One region of the Halomonas sp. OfavH-34-E genome, then DNA from elsewhere that is predicted to be linked to it. Evidence: riboswitches for the same ligand, from Rfam matches in the RefSeq annotation. Region 1 holds a riboswitch; each other region holds the start of a gene.
The links. Region 1 has a riboswitch for thiamine pyrophosphate ahead of tenA (thiaminase II). Riboswitches for the same ligand answer to the same signal wherever they lie in the genome.
Positions count from the first base shown of each region.

Region 2: linked by a shared signal. The riboswitch ahead of NH448_RS10280 (3-oxoacyl-ACP reductase) and the one ahead of tenA (thiaminase II) in region 1 are both predicted to bind thiamine pyrophosphate.
Region 3: linked by a shared signal. The riboswitch ahead of NH448_RS10290 (sodium:solute symporter family protein) and the one ahead of tenA (thiaminase II) in region 1 are both predicted to bind thiamine pyrophosphate.

Region 1 covers NZ_JAMXRY010000043.1:15,714-19,065, forward strand. Annotated here, with positions in the region: gene thiC (phosphomethylpyrimidine synthase ThiC) at 1-751, opposite strand, end outside; TPP riboswitch at 829-963, opposite strand; gene tenA (thiaminase II) at 975-1,643, opposite strand; TPP riboswitch at 1,725-1,878, opposite strand; gene NH448_RS17145 (GSCFA domain-containing protein) at 2,642-3,352, shown strand, end outside.
Region 2 covers NZ_JAMXRY010000019.1:64,321-67,434, forward strand. Annotated here, with positions in the region: gene NH448_RS10275 (SOS response-associated peptidase) at 161-835, shown strand; TPP riboswitch at 934-1,032, shown strand; gene NH448_RS10280 (3-oxoacyl-ACP reductase) at 1,080-1,889, shown strand; gene NH448_RS10285 (LLM class flavin-dependent oxidoreductase) at 1,889-3,114, shown strand, end outside.
Region 3 covers NZ_JAMXRY010000019.1:67,549-70,900, forward strand. Annotated here, with positions in the region: gene NH448_RS10290 (sodium:solute symporter family protein) at 66-1,511, opposite strand; TPP riboswitch at 1,592-1,694, opposite strand; gene NH448_RS10295 (hypothetical protein) at 1,754-2,542, opposite strand; gene NH448_RS10300 (diguanylate cyclase) at 2,714-3,352, shown strand, end outside.

The DNA of each region.
Region 1 (3,352 bases):
TCTTCACCAGGAAGTTGCGCCCGATGATCATCGGCTCGGCTTCCGGGTGGTTGATGTTGGCGGGGATGATGGCGCGCCCGGCGGCGACTTCCTGGCGCACGAACTCTGGGGTGATCTCCTCGGGAAGACGGGCGCCGAAGCCCTGCCCGGGATGCTGGTGGTCAAGGATGCGCTCGACCTCATCGCTGCCTCGATAGCCATCGGCCAGGGCCTGTCGACGCTGGTTCTCGCGGATGGCGATGAACTCCATCTCCGGGGTGATGATGCCGCGGCGGGCGTAGTGCAGCTGGGTAACATTGCCGGCGCGGCCATCGGCGCCACGACGTGCGCGGCGCGGCGTACGAGTCAGTTCGAAGCGCAGCGGAGCGAGCGTCGGGTCGTTGGCACGTCGGCGACCGTAGTCCGAGGTCGGGCCATCGAGCCATTCGGTGTCGTCGCGCTCCTCGATCCAGGGCCGGCGCAACTCGGCAAGCCCGCGACGCAGGTCGACCTCGACCTGGGGATCGGTGTAGGGGCCGGAGGTGTCGTAGACCAAGAGCGGCGGATTGGCCTCGTCGGCCCCGGAGGTGCGGGTCGCTGACAGCGAAATCTCGCGAAACGGCACCCGCAGGTCGTCGCGGGAGCCCTTTACATAGACCTTGCGCGAACCCGGCAGGGGCGTAACTGCGGCCTGGTCGACCTGGGCGGTCTCGGCCAGGAAGTGCGCGCTATGGCGGGGTTTGTTTGCGGAAACGGGTTGATCGAGCGGCATTGGCTTGTCCTTCTCACGGCACTGGGTGCTGGCGTTGTTGTGTGCATCGCGTGAGGAAGGAGGGGGCGTCGTGGCCTGGGCCGTGAGCGCTTGATCCCTACGCTGGTCCTCACCGCGATGCCATGGCATCGGGGTTACCCCCAGATCAGGTTCAACGGGTCCCATGCGCTGCATGATCTCAGCCGCCTCTGGCGGCCCCCCGTCAAGCGTGGTGCTTATTGTGTTAGTCGCTTAGATCGAGCCCCATCTGCCAGAAGTCGATCTCGAGTCGTGTCGCGTCGGCGAATATCCGTGACAGTCGCGCAAAGCGCTCGCCGGATACCTGGGCCAGCTGATCGTCGAGCCAGGCCTGCTCCTGGCGTGCGGCGGCCTGGAAGTCGTCGCTTTCGTACATGGCGATCCAGGTGTCGAAGGGATTGTCTGCACCGCGCAGGGTGTCCGAACGGGCGTTGAGCGTTCTCGCGATATCGGCGTAGCCGACCATGCAGGGGGCCAGCGCCACGTGCAGGTCCAGGAGGTCGCCGCGGCTGCCGGCGTCCAGCACGTAGCGGGTATAGGCCAGGGTAGCGCGAGCTTCGGGCAGCTCGGCGAGTTCGGCCTCGCCGATGCCCCAGTCACGGCAGAAGGCGAGATGCAGGCCGAGTTCCACATCGAGGATGGTCTTCATGCCGTCGAAGGCGCCGCGCAGCTCGTCGAGGCTGTGGCTCTTGTAGGCCGCCAGGGCGTAGGCCCGGGAGAACTGCAGCAGAAACAGATAGTCCTGCTTGAGGTAGTGACGGAAGCTGGCGTCAGCCAGTTCACCACGGCCAAGGGCGAGCACGAAGTCGTGTTCGATGTAGGCGTGCCAGTCATCGCGGCAGGCGTCGACAAGATCGGTAAAGCGGTAGCCCATGTTGCCTCCGGTTGGTGCGGATCCGGAGTGCGGCGGCTGAGGACACGGCGACGAGAAAGGAGGGAGGTGCGCGCGCAGGGGCTGTCACCACCGCCTGATTCCCTACGCCGGTTCAAGGTGTGAAGCCACACCGCACCCGGATCAGGTTCCACGGGATCGGCGCTGGCGGCCGGTGATTCGTCACCCTGGCCCTGCGCCATCTCAGCCGGATTCACCGGCACCCCGTCAAGCGAGTCTGGATCGAGTCTAGCATGACCTCGAAGGGAGTCCACCTCGGCTTGGCAAGAACCGATCCCGATCAGTAGATACGCCGCTGGGGGGAGGAGGTTTCCACGATATCGCGAGAGTGCAACTGCCCAGATATCTGGAGAAGTTTCCGCATGGTTGAGAATGCATTTTATCCGATTGAGGAAAAGTGGCGAAGTAGAGTCCTGATTGATCAATTCGACAAAGTTTCGACGATTTTGTTGTTATTTAAAGGGATATTTGCGTGGTTTTTCTTGGATGTTCTCTGGATTGTATTTGCGTGTTTTGCGGCTGCCTGATAGAGAATATGTGAGAGAATCTAGAGTGAAAAAAGTACGTTTGTTTTATCGATATTCTGACAGTCGTTGTGCGCTTGATGACTCCTTTGTGAAGAAGGGCAGAAAGTGACAGGTGTGTTGGTCCCGTCTTTATGGGAAGCATTGGTTCGCCGAGTTTTCATGGAAGCTAAAAATGCTTGCTTTGTTCTCTTTTGAACCACCCGTGGGGCAGGGAAATGGTGCATGGGAAAGGTTCTATGAAGGGCTCCGGGGCCGTTGTCAGTGCTCGTTTCTCAACACAATAGACAAATATTTCGCCTATCTTTTTTTATGCAAATATTTTAGAAAGGAAGACGAGATGCCAGTGTTGGCGTAAACACTCCTATTCGTCGTGGTAATGTGTGATTTAAGATAGACGTTATCAATTTTGTTCGTTCACGACCGATGTTATATATTATGTTTGAGGTGATTAATATGAATCCATATTCGACACTTCCAGACCGTGCCTTCTGGAAAAAAGCTGTATCAGAAAAGTCGATTTTTGACATATCCAATTTGTGGTCTCCAAAGTTCAAGATCACAAAGGATAGTAGGGTGGTTACCTTCGGTTCCTGCTTTGCGCAACATATTGGAAACGCTCTTGATAGCAGAGGGTTCAACTGGGTCTCGACAGAAACTCCACCTAGGGGGCTCTCGCAGGAAAATGCAAAAAAATACAATTACAATATATTTTCGGCAAGAACCGGGAATATATACACCACCTCATTGTTGAAGCAGTGGGTAGAGTGGGCAACAGGGATAAAAGAGCCGCCTGAGGAGATTTGGGAAAAGAACGGAAGGTTCTATGATCCCTTTCGCCCCGTGGTGGAACCAGAGGGTTTCTGTAGTAAAGAAGAGTTAATGCTCTCTCGAGAGGAGACAATAAAAGCGTTTAGGGAATGCATCTTCTCATCAGACTTCTTTGTCTTCACCTTAGGGTTGACTGAAAGCTGGTTCAATTCGGAATACGGCTACGAGTATCCGATGTGTCCCGGGACTTCAGCAGGGACCTACCTGAAAGGTATCCATGCGTTCAAGAATCAGATGTATCCCTCTGTGATGAATGATCTGCGAGATGCCATAGAAATAATGCGTCATGAGAATCCTGAGTTACGCTTTATATTGACAGTTTCCCCTGTTCCTTTG
Region 2 (3,114 bases), on a different contig from region 1:
TCGCGTCCTTGAAAGAGGAGTTGATGGCAAGGCTAGGCTGCCTAGCTTAGCGAAAACTTAACGTTCGCATATGACTAACCTGTAGCGCGCACAGGTGGCCGGAGTGGACGCAAGAGATGGTGCTAGGCTGATCCTGCAGGGTCCGGCAACGGAGGTAACCATGTGCGGCCGTTTCGCCTGTTACACACCTTTTGCTCAGCTGGCGGCGCTGATGCGCTTGCCGGTGGCGCCGCGCCTGCCCGAGCAGGAGCCGCCACCTCGCTACAACGTCGCGCCGGGCACCTGGATCACGTCGCTCGCCATGGACGGGGAGGGCATACCTTCCTTTACCTCGATGTGGTGGGGCTATCGACCCCACTGGGCCCAAGCCGGGGCGCCGGAGCCGATCAACGCCACCGTGGAGAAGGTCGCCACCTCGCGCTATTTTCGTGGGGCCTTTGCCCGCCATCGCTGCCTGGTGCCGGCGGACGGCTGGTACGAGTGGCTGCCGGGCGAGGCCGGCAAGCAGCCCTTTTTTCTATGTCGTGAAGATCGCGCGCCGCTGTGGCTGGCGGCGATCTTCAGTGAAAGGGCCGACGGCAGGCCGGGCCTTGCCATCCTCACCGAACCCGCCCGGGGCTGCGCGAGTGAGGTGCACGCCCGGATGCCGCTGGCGCTGGACGACGGCAGCCTTGAACCCTGGCTCGATCCTGAGCTGAGCGATCGCGACGTCATGCGCCAGACGGTGCGGCATCTACCCGCTGGCGCCTTCGACGCATGGCCGGTCTCGACCAGGGTCAATCGGGCGGGAGAGGAAGGAAGTGACTTGATGCAAGCCGTCCAGGCACCGGGCTGACCGTCGGGTCTGAAGCGCCCATCTGCATGCCCCGGCTGCGGTGATGTTCCAGGTGCTGCGCGGCTTGTCCGCCCTGCGCCGATGGGCTAAGGTCGAAGGCGCATGGCACGGGGTGTCCCGCACGATAGCGGGGCTGAGAAACACCCGTCGAACCTGATCCAGTTCATACCGGCGAAGGGATGTCAGCGCAGTCGTCAGTCCAGGGGTCGGCGTGCGTTCCTCGCCTCGACCAAGGACCCGCCAGATGACCCTTTCCGACGCCTCACGCGCTACCTCCGCAAGCCCGCCCGCGCTTCCTATTTCCCGCCAGCTGGTCGTCGTCACCGGCGCCGGACGTGGCCTCGGTGTCAGCCTGGCGCGCAGCTTCCTCGAGCAGGGCGCGCGGGTGGTGGTCAACTATCGACGCAGCGAAGAGGGCGCCAACGCGCTGGTAGCCGACTATCCCGAGCAAGCCCTGGCGGTGGCCGCCGACGTCTGTGATCGCAGCGCCGTCGATGCCATGTTCGCGCATGCCCGCGAGCACTTCGGCGCGCCGGTCACCACCTTGATCAACAATGCGCTGCCGGACTTCGCTTTCAACGGCGACGCCCGCCCCGGTCCCGACGAGCTGACCTGGGAGCACCTCGATCATCAGCTTCAGGGCGTCGCCCGGGGGGCTCTGAACACGGTGCAGGCTTCGCTTGCCGGCATGCGTGAGGCCGGCTTTGGTCGCATCGTCAATATCGGTACCAACCTGTTCCAGAACCCGGTGGTGCCCTACCACGACTACACCGCCGCCAAGGCGGCGCTGCTGTCGCTGACGCGCACCCTGGCCCACGATCTGGGCCCGGACAACATCACCGTGAACATGATCTCCGGGGGCCTGTTGCGCACCACCGATGCCTCCCGCGCCACGCCGGAGGCGGTGTTCGATCTGATCGCCGCCAGCACACCGCTGAGACGGGTGACCACGCCGCAAGAGTTTGCCGACGCTGCGCTACTGTTCGCTTCGCCCTGGTCGCGAGCGGTCACCGGCCAGAACCTGGTGGTCGACGGCGGACTGGTGAAGGACTGATGGCCAGCATGCACCTCAATCTGTTCATCATGGGCTGTGGCCACCACAAGGCGGCCTGGCGTCATCCCCGTTCCAGCGTCGAGCGCCTGGCCGATATCCGCTACTACGAGGAACTGGCGCGGCTCGCCGAGCGGGGTCGCTTCGATGCGGTGTTCTTCGCCGATGGTCACGCCGCGGGCAACATCGCCGACGGTCCGCTGTGGACCCTGGAGCCCCTGACCATGCTGGCGGCCATGGCGCGGGCCACCGAACACATCGGGCTGATCTCGACCGTCTCCAGCACCTTCTATACACCGTTTCACGCTGCGCGCATGCTGGCCTCGCTGGACCATATCTCCGGCGGACGCCTGGGCTGGAACCTGGTGACCTCGATGTTCGACAGCGAGGCGCGCAACCATGGGCTCGAGGCCATGCCAAGCCACGCCGAGCGCTATGCCCGGGCGGAGGAATTCGCCAATACCGTGCTGGCGCTGTGGGACTCCTGGAGTGACGACGCCCTGGTGAGGGATCGCCAGGGCGATTACGTCGACGCCAGCCGGGTCGGTCCCATCCATCATCACGGGGAGCACTTTCTGGTGGATGGCCCGCTGACGGTGCCGCGTCCGCCCCAGGGCCACCCGGTGCTGTTCCAGGCCGGAGCCTCGGATCAGGGCCGTGACCTGGCCGCGCGCTACGCCGAGGCCATCTACGCGGTGGCCTACGATCTGTCCTCTGCCCAGGACTACTACCGCGATCTTCAGGCCAGGGTAAAGGCCGCGGGCAGACCGAAGGTCGCGATCATGCCGGGGCTTGTGACCTACGTCGGCTCCACCGAAGAGGAGGCCAGACGCAAGCAGCGGGAGCTCGACGAACTGTTGCCGGTGGACAGCTCCCGGCGCCAGTTGAGTCAGTTCATCGGCCAGGACGTGAGCGACTGGGAGCTCGACGCCCCAGTACCCGAGTTGCCGCCACTGGAGGCCTTCAGCGGGCCCAAGGGGCGCTACGCCACGATTCTGCGGATCATCGAGAGCGAACGACCGACGCTGCGCCAGTTGCTGGGACGGCTCGCCGCCGGTGGCGGCCACTGCACCATGGTCGGCACCCCGGAGCGTATCGCCGACGAGATGCAGCGCTGGGTCGAGCAGGGCGGGGCGGACGGCTTCAACCTGATGCCGCCATCGCTGCCGGACAGCATCGAGGACGTGGTCGAACAGGTCGTGCCCGAACTGCAGCGCCGCGGGCTGTT
Region 3 (3,352 bases), on a different contig from region 1:
GCGGGACGCGTCAGCACGTCCCGCTGTTTTTTATCACGCCTTGCCAGGCTGTCAGCGTGGCGGTGTCAGCTCTGGAAACGCCGCACCAGACTGCCCATGCGGGTGAAGTCATAGTCCTGGCGGGATGGCAGCAGCTTCATCAGCACCAGCGAGACCAGCACCGGCACGAAGGCCGCCAGCAGGAAGGATTCCAGCAGGGTGGCGGTACCGCCGCTGGGGGACGGGAACATCGCCAGCCCGGCGACCAGGCCCGCAGCGGTGCTGAGGACCGCGTTGCGCCCGTCGTAGCGGCGATTGAACAGACCGAAAAACACTGGGAAGGCCGCCGCCGAGCACAGCAGGTCCGCCAGCAGGAACAGATAGAGCACGCTGTAGCCCTGGGCCGCCACCCAGGTCACCGGCACCGCTGCGGCGACGATCAGCCAGCGTGCCAGGCGCATCAGGGTGGCTTCGCTGGCCTGGGGCAGCAGCCGGTGCATGTCGACGGCGATGATGCTGGAGGTGGCGTTGACGGTAGTGTCGGCGCTGCTCATCACCAGGGCCAGACCCAGCGGAATCAAGGCCAGGGCGAACCACAGCGGCACCTCGGACAGCAGCACGCTGAACAGCGCCACCGAACCGTCTCCCTCGAGCCCGAGGCCGACGAAGGCCAGGCCGAACAGGCCCATCAGCACGATCACCGGAAAGTTGAACAGCCCTGCGATCCAGAAGCCCCGCCGCAGCACCTTGCTGTCCCGGGCGGCGTAGATGCGCTGCCAGGTGCCCTGGTAGAACAGGCCGGTCAGCATCACCGCGATAAAGAACGTCAGACCGGCACGCAGGCCACCGGCATCGGTGACATCCAGCAACTGGGGCGCACGCTCCTGCAGGCCCTCGAGCGTCGGCGCGACGCCGCCGGCGGCCTGCCAGCCGAACACCAGCAGCAGCGCCAGCAACGGCAGGATCACCAGCATCTGTACCTTGTCGGTGAAGATGGTGGTGCGCAGGCCGCCGTAGAAGGTGTAGAGCAGGGTCGCGATCATCACCACGCAGGCGGTCAGCCACAGCGGGATCGGCGCCAGCAGGGTGACCATATGGGCGATCGCGGTGAGGCCTGCCGCCAGCGAGATGAACAGATAGAACAGCATGATCGTCAGGGTGAAGGCGTACATGGTGCGCCCGTAGCGATGGATCACGAACTCGGTGAGGCCGTGGCCTTCGGGGATCAGCTCACGCATGCGTCGTCCCAGCGGGATCATCACCAGGCGCGGGACCATGGAACCCAGCGCATAGCCCAGTACCGCGCCGATGCCGCCCCAGGTAGCCGCCTGGGCGGGGCCGAACAGGATCCAGGTGCCCAGGGTGGTGGCCACCAGGGTCAACACCGTGGCGCGGGTGTTCTGGCTGTTGCGAGCCGAGATGTAGTCATCCAGGCCGCCCTGACGACGTCGGGCATAGATCAGGCCGGGGATGGCAAAGATGGCGGCGCACAGCAGAAGCCACAGCGCCGTCCAGGTGGGATCGAGCATCATCGAAAGAAGACCTCTTTCTTGTCGTTGTCCGCAGGGACCGGTGGACAGGCGGGACGAGCGGCGGACAGGAAGAAAGAGGAGATAACGCAACCATCCTTCCCTTCGCCGGCATGACCCGGATCAGGTTCAAAGGGTTACCGCGTGATGCGGAATCTCAGCCGTCAGGCTCCCCCAGGAATGCGCACAGCGTAGGACCGCCTCCGATGGCTGTCAATTGGCGCTTTGGCCGCAGCGACGGGGCGTCAGACGGTGGGCGAGGTGCGCAGGCTGTGCCAGCAATCGTAAAGCCAGTTTGCCGCCCGGCGTGGATCGATGTCAGCCATCGCCAGATAGCCATGACAGCAGGCCTCGCGGCTCGCTCGCACAATGGCCGAGGCGTCGGTGGCGTCCATCACCAGGGTGCGTCGGTGCCCGCCGCCGCCGCGCAGGAAGGGAGCCGCGGGCGCGCGCTGGAACTCGACGCCTGCCGGCAGGGGCGCTGTCGAGTGATGCGTGTCGGGGTGGTCTGGGGCGCACAGGATGACCTCGAAGCCGAGCCGTTGTCCCTGGCGCGCCAGGTCGGCATTGACCGGAGAGTGGCCGGTCAGTACCAGACGCAAGGCCGGCTGGATCAGCACCTCGACGACGTCGTCGCCGATCTGGACCAGCGGACTGGTTGGCGTGGGTCGCTGCAGGTTCATGGACGTATTGCCCAGGCTGACGCGGCGAATCAGCGATGGCTGGCCGGCGAGCGTTGCATGGATGACCTCCAGGTGCACCAGGGTCTCGCTGCTCGGTGACAGGCGCTCGACCAGACAGGGGGTGCCATCGTTGGCGTTGTTGTCGATATTGACCAGGCAGGCGCCGCCGCCCCGCGCCTGGGACAGCAAGATGGGCTGTCCGGCGTACCCGGGGCCATCGGCATCGCTGGTGACGCTCAGGTGGGGGAAGGCGGGAGCAGGGGTGTCCAGGCGTGTGCACAGCCAACTGGTATCCCCGCGATTGGCCAGCGTCAGGGCGTGTTCGATGGCGACAAGGTCCTGGTGGATCATGGGCAGCTCCCGCGGCGGTGTCGGCCACGCCAGCATAACGTGGAAGCGGGCAAGCGAAATAATCCGGCATCTATAAGCATCTTTTCATAGGCTAGAGAAGACGGCACGCGAGCCGCCAGGGTATTGACCTGCTGCCGGTCCAGGGCAGGGCTTACGCAAGGAGATGTCCTCATGGAGCGTTTTGCCTGGGTGGAAGAGGCATTGGTGTCGTCCGGAACGGTGCTGGTACGCCTGACGCCGGAGTTGCAGGTGCACGACGTGGTCGGTGATGCCGTGCGCGTGCTGGGCGAGCCTGGAGACGTCTGGATCGGGCGGGGGCTGGCAGAGCTGCCTGGCGAGGCCGCGGCAGTAGCTGAAGCCTGGGTCTCCCGGGGTGCCGCTCACGCTGCCAAGCCTTCGATGCCGCTGGAAATGGGCGATGGTAGCTGCTGTCGCCTGGCCGATGGTGGGCTGGTGCTGCGACTGTCGGCTCGGCAGAAGGCAAGCCGCGGTGTCATCGCGCGGATGGCCGACCACCTGCCGGTGATGGTGGCCTACGTCGACCGCGACTTCTGCTTCCGTTTCAACAATCGTGCCTACCTCGACTTCATCGGCCTGCCTGCCGAGGCGCTGATGGGGCAGCCGGTGTCTTCGGTGCTTGATGCAGACTCCTACGCCAAGATCCGGCCACGTTTCGATCTGGCGCTGGCGGGGCAGGAGGTCAGCTACGAGGATTCCCTGGTGCTCCAGGATGGTCGCCAGATCTACTTCAAGGTCCACTATCTGCCGGACCTGGTGGAAGATGAAGTGATGGGCTTCTACGCCATCATC